2 regions of the Gracilibacillus caseinilyticus genome follow, and region 1 is predicted to be linked to the other one. Evidence: a T-box and tRNA genes for the amino acid it is inferred to sense, from the RefSeq annotation. Region 1 holds a T-box; the other holds one or more tRNA genes.

Evidence for each region. A T-box is a leader RNA that pairs with one kind of tRNA and senses whether it is charged. The one in region 1 lies ahead of MUN88_RS14550 (valine--tRNA ligase), so its partner is inferred to be a tRNA-Val.
Region 2: it has a tRNA-Val gene. The T-box ahead of MUN88_RS14550 (valine--tRNA ligase) is inferred to sense a tRNA for this amino acid. The anticodon was not compared.

What each region holds. Positions count from the first base shown of each region.
Region 1 is NZ_CP095072.1:3,089,112-3,092,322, reverse strand. Features, by position in the region: gene MUN88_RS14550 (valine--tRNA ligase) at 1-2,100, opposite strand, end outside; T-box leader at 2,184-2,410, opposite strand; gene MUN88_RS14545 (ABC transporter permease) at 2,472-3,211, opposite strand, start outside.
Region 2 is NZ_CP095072.1:2,698,079-2,701,289, reverse strand. Features, by position in the region: gene MUN88_RS12745 (hypothetical protein) at 1-49, shown strand, start outside; gene MUN88_RS12740 (DUF378 domain-containing protein) at 541-840, shown strand; tRNA gene MUN88_RS12735 (tRNA-Val) at 1,128-1,200, opposite strand; partial or broken gene MUN88_RS12730 (cell wall hydrolase) at 1,613-2,204, shown strand; gene MUN88_RS12725 (DUF3298 and DUF4163 domain-containing protein) at 2,435-3,106, opposite strand.

The DNA.
Region 1 (3,211 bases):
CTGCCAAATTTCTTCTGTAACAAACGGCATAAATGGATGAAGCATGCGCATTATATTGTCTAGTACATACGCCAGTACAGATCTTGTCGTATGTTTTGCTTGCTCATCTTCTCCATATAACGGCAGCTTAGCCATCTCGATATACCAATCACAGAAATCATCCCAAATGAAGTTATACAAGTAGCGACCAGCTTCACCGAAATCATATTTGTCAACATGACGAGTTACCTGTTCCACTGTTTCATTTAATCGAGTCAGGATCCATTTGTCTGCCACTAATTTTTTACCATTAATATCAATTTCTTCATACGTTAAGCCATCCATATTCATTAGAGCAAATCGGGAGGCATTCCAGATTTTATTAACAAAATTCCAGGTAGACTCTACCTTTTCCCATTGGAAACGAACATCTTGACCAGGGCTTGAACCAGTTGCCAAGAAATAGCGCAAGGAGTCTGCACCATATTTCTCGATGACTTCCATTGGATCAACACCGTTGCCGAGTGATTTACTCATCTTGCGGCCTTCTGCATCTCTTACTAAACCATGAATCAGGACATCTTTAAATGGACGCTCATCATTAAACTGCTTGGATTGGAAAATCATCCGTGCTACCCAGAAAAAGATAATATCGTAGCCTGTAACTAATACGTTCGTCGGGAAGAAATGTTTGAAATCTTCATCTTCTGTATCCGGCCAGTTCAATGTAGAGAACGGCCATAATGCAGATGAAAACCATGTATCTAACACATCCTCATCCTGCTCCCAATTCTCAATGTCTGCTGGAGCATCTTTACCAACATACACTTCACCTGTTTCTTTATGATACCAAGCAGGAATACGATGCCCCCACCATAATTGACGAGAAATACACCAGTCACGAATATTTTCCATCCAACGTAAATAAGTTTTCTCAAATCGGTCAGGTACGAAATGGACTTTATCCTCGTCTGAACCGTTTTGCAACTCTACTGCTGCATCCGCTAGTGGCTGCATATTTACGAACCATTGTGTAGATAGATACGGTTCCACCACTGCGCCACTACGTTCCGAATGCCCTACCGAATGCATATGATCTTCAATTTCAAATAAAATGCCTGTATCCTGCAAATCTTTGACGATTTGTTTACGACATGCAAAACGATCTAACCCCTGGTATTTACCAGCATTTTCATTCATTGTGCCATCCTCGTTCATGACAAGGATTCGCTCCAGATCGTGACGATTGCCAATTTCAAAGTCATTCGGATCATGTGCTGGCGTGATCTTGACGGCACCAGAACCGAATTCTATATCTACATAATCATCTGCAACAATTTCAATTTCTCGCCCGACAATCGGTAATTTAACCTTTTTGCCGATTAAATCTTTATATCGCTCATCGTTAGGATGAACAGCTACTGCTGTATCGCCTAGCATTGTTTCCGGTCTGGTTGTTGCGACTTCAATATGGCCCGATCCGTCTGCTAATGGATATTTCATATGATAGAAATGGCCCTGAACATCCTGATAAATAACTTCTATATCAGAAAGTGCCGTCTTCGTTGCTGGATCCCAGTTAATAATGTACTCTCCACGGTAAATTAAACCTTTATCATATAAAGTAACAAATACTTCTTTTACTGCATCCGAAAGACCGGCATCAAGTGTGAATCGTTCACGGGAGTAATCAAGACCCAAGCCCAATTTAGACCATTGTTCACGAATAAACTCAGCATATTCTTCTTTCCAGTCCCAAGCTGTTTCTAAAAATTTCTCACGTCCGAGATCGTATCTGGATGTACCTTCTTCTCGTAATTTTCCTTCTACTTTTGCTTGTGTAGCAATTCCTGCGTGGTCCATCCCAGGTAAGTATAATACATCATATCCTTGCATTCGTTTAATACGAGTGATGATGTCTTGCAGGGTAGTGTCCCAAGCATGACCGATGTGAAGCTTTCCCGTTACGTTAGGTGGAGGAATCACTATAGTAAATGGATCCTTTTCTTTGTTACGTTCTGCTTCAAAAAATTTACCTTGCACCCAATAATCGTATTTGCCTTCTTCTACGGCTGTCGGATCGTATTTCGATGGTAAATTCACTTCTTTATTATCTGACATAATATTTTCCTCCTTTTAGTTGACTTGCATTCCTTCTATTTGACAGTAGCTAATGCAACAAAAAAAACCCTCTTTATCCTTAAATAAAGGACGAAAAGGGTTTTCCGCGGTACCACCTTTGTTTATAAGCTCCGTAACTTATACACTTCATTTTAGAAGATATCGGCTTCACCGGCTTTACTTACTGTATGTTCAATAAAGCTGCATCTGAGGCTACCTTCCTTCACCTTTATTCGAGAAAACCTTCCAGCCAGTGGGTCTTCCTCTCTATCAAATAGTATGAAGTACTCCTCCTCTTCATCGCATCGTTATGTTTTATTATATTATATGTTATTTTATCCAAAAGGAAACATATAAGTCAAGTTTAATTTTCATTTTAGCTGTGCATGTTTATTAAAAAAGGTTTTATATCCGAAATACAGGAACAAAATAACCGTTAAAGAAACACTTCCTGTAATACCAAGCATAATAGCGATTTGGTATTTAATCGCATCTACAGGGTTTGCACCAGAGAGGATAACCCCTGTCATCATTCCTGGCAGAAACACGATTCCCATACCAATCATATTATTAATAGTTGGAAGAATTGCGGAATCAAAGGAATGATTAACGATATTACGTGCCGCCTTATGAGGTGTAGCACCAAGCATTAAAGCTGCTTCAACCTCGTTTTTACGAGAAATAAAACCTTCCATTAGTGCACTTACACCAAGTGTAATACCAGTCATTGAGTTACCGATTAACATACCTGCAATGGGGATAAAATATCGCGGATCATACCATGGTGAAAATTGAACAACGACAAAGTCAAAATAGAAAAATGCAAATAATGTACCAGACACCATCGCTAGTGCAATAATTTTCTTTAATTCCTTATTCAATGTATGCTTCGACCGTTTGTAAATGTTATAAACAGCAAAGCTCTCCATCAAAATGAGAACAAGCAATGAGTAAAGGAAATGTTCATTTTCAAATATAAACATTAATACATAACCGACCAGTACTAGCTGAATCGTCATTCGCAGTGTCGCAATAATAATTTCTTTTTCTCTTGGTATCTTCCGCCAGCGAACAATAGCTAATAAGAGCAGTATAAATAAATAGGCGGAAA
Region 2 (3,211 bases), 390 kb from region 1:
AAAATTAATTACTAATGCAACAGATATGACAAATCAAGAGCAACGATAATTATACAAAAAAACGACCTACATGAAGTTTTAGTAGGTCGTTTTTTATAATAATATCCAATGTTGTTCTACTATTTACTTAGTAATAAATAAAGCCAAGTGTCCAATGACACTTGGCTTTATAGTGATTCCGATTGGGTTAAAACGTAAATACTGCTATTAAAAAATGCCCTTATCAATATGAATGTAAAAAAGACACCACTTTACCTAATAGTGATGGTTGCTACAGGAATCCCTGAAGTTATTTATTTCCATTTCATAATAATTTCATTTTAGTCCTTACCACTATTGAACAAGTGTGACTTGTAAATAGAAATGGTAAGGACTGAACACAATGTGAGAAGGGAGGGACACTCCCTTAGATGGTATTGTAACATATTGAATAGAAAATACCTAAAACTAACGTGGCAGTTAGGAAAAATATCCAATGTATAACTAAAAAAATTAAACTAATAATAAGTATGTACCATTTTATAAAAGGAGGCGAAATAATTGAATGCTTTACAACGTGTCGCTTTAGCACTAGTAATTATAGGAGCTATAAACTGGGGGTTAATTGGATTATTTCAGTTTGATTTAGTTGCATCTATATTCGGAGGACAAGATGCTGCACTATCAAGAGTTATCTATACTTTGGTAGGGATTGGTGCATTATGCTGCTTACCTTTATTGTTTGCTCCAACAGCAGATGAAGAAAGCTCAGCCGTTGAGAGGAATAGAAATTTACAGTATTCTACTGAGATAGCAGAGGAAACTGATCCGTCAAAATTCAACAATGAAAAAGAGAAATAATCGTTATTTGTTTGGACCGATTTTCTTGTCGGTCCTTAATTAATTAAAAGCCCACCACATTTGTGGCATACTTACGCCACGTCATTGGTAAACCTGGTTAAAAACCCAAACTTGTTAGTGAGTTTGGGGCACGGAAAAGTCTCTAAACTTTAGATATCTACTCTCATGTTCTGCCAGATATGCATTAGCAAACAGCAGAAAATTTTTCAAACCTTTTTACGTAGCCAAAATGGGGTCAATAGCCATGGAATAAAAAATACCAAGAGCTAAAACCCTTGGTATTACAATGATTCCGATTGGGCTCGAACCAACGACCTCTACCCTGTCAAGGTAGCGCTCTCCCAGCTGAGCTACGGAATCATGATATAAAATTAGCAGGTAATTAATAATATAAGAAAGAATGAACAATCTGTCAATAATATTTCAATAAATTCGTCTATTTATTTTCAGTTCCTATCTAATGTTCTTCTCTAATATCCACTTCTGCCTATCAAAAAACATATCTTCGCAAATTGATGATCATTGATCAAGTAACAAAGTTTTTCCTTTACCGAAAACGCTCTCAACCCTTTCCTACCAATGTTACACCTCCTTAACATCCGTCATAATACTAGCTAATTTTACCAAAAAACCAACATTATCCAATTAATTAAGAATTGGTAAACTTTTCCCCCCTGTTATAGTAACCATTTTCATCATTGGAAAAAATATCATGGCGAAACTTTATATTACATCTGCTAATCTATTAACTAGTAATTCAGGAGGGAAACATATGAAAATTAAAATAAAAATGTTCATAAGTAGTTTACTAGTTGTCACTGGTTTAACGGTACTGCCTGGCTTTGCAGATGCCTACACCGTCAAAAAAGAAGACACGTTCTGGAAAATAGCACAGAACTATAATGTATCTACTAATGAATTAATGAGTGTCAACAATTACTCTTCATCTATGCTTTATCCTGGTGCGGAGTTGACAAATACCAACCGGTGTTTCAGAAAAAGAATTCGATTTATTAGCGCGCCTGGTACATGCAGAGGCACAAGGTGAGCCATACGCTGGTAAAGTAGCCGTGGCGACCGTTGTGTTAAACCGTGTCGATCACACTGATTTTCCAAACACAATTACAGGAGTCATCAATGAGACTTATTCAAATGGTGTGATTCACGCATTCAGTCCAGTAGCAAACGGTGAAATTAATAAAGAAGCCGACAGCGAATCTATTCGTGCTGTGAAAGAGGCAATTGCATTCCGTGGCCAAGGCCAAGGATCGATCTACTTCTATAATCCGAACACAGCACAAAGCGATTGGATTTTCTCACGTGAAACTACTGTTACAATTGGTAATCACGTCTTTGCGAAATAAGAAAAGCGCAAGTTGCCCGTCTAGAAAACGGCATCAACTGAGAGAAAGGAATCACTGTGAGCAAGTAATTTCGATAAAAAAGAACCGGTTCTGCCGGTTCTTTTTTGTACGTTTGAAAAATATAAAATTTTAGCGATGAAGAAGATTGACGTAGTGAAAATTTAGCATGTACGAAGTATAAGAAAACTAAGGCTTTCGCGAGTACTTTGTGATAAGCCAATTTTTTCTAATTATTTCAATACTTTTTCATATACTTTTTTGGGGATTGCTATTTCCTGATTTCCGGAGACATATGGCGCAATCTCATACTGTTGGAACACAAGTGTAATACCATCATCCGTGAAATAAAAAGCTGTTTCATTGGACAGTTTAATATCACCTTTTTCTAAATCAGGATAAAAGATATCCGGGCGTTCTATGGCATACTCCCAGACGAAATCCCGAACTGCTTTGACTTGTTCTTCTTTCGTCAGGATATCCGTCAGAAAGACACGTTTTTCTTTACTAACATCAAAATTGAACGACTCGACCACGGTATTACCGTGTGCACCACCGCTAAACATGTAATTACTCGTCAAAATACTGAGCAATGGAGATTGGTTGTATTTCACTTCATAATCGGTCTGATATTCTCCAGGGAAATCATGTTGCGCTGCTTCCTCTTCATTTTCCTTTAATTCATTATAGGAAGCGGTAATATAATTTTGAAAAATTTTATTGATCTTATGCTCCATCTTAACGTTTGCTACTTCAGAGACTTTCGGATATTTTAAGGCTGCCATCTCCTCATATAATTCATCCGATACTGTTGCGGTTTGATTTGCGGCTAAAACAGACAAGCTAATGAGCGGCATCATCAAGCAAATCGTTAAAATTACTAAACCTTTCTTCAATTCACTCACACCTTTTTTTCTTAGTTTGGATAGAATAGAACGAATCATACATGTCGTTTTGAATATTTTAGGATTTGACGGTACTATCTATTCTTGCTTTTATGTTAAAATATG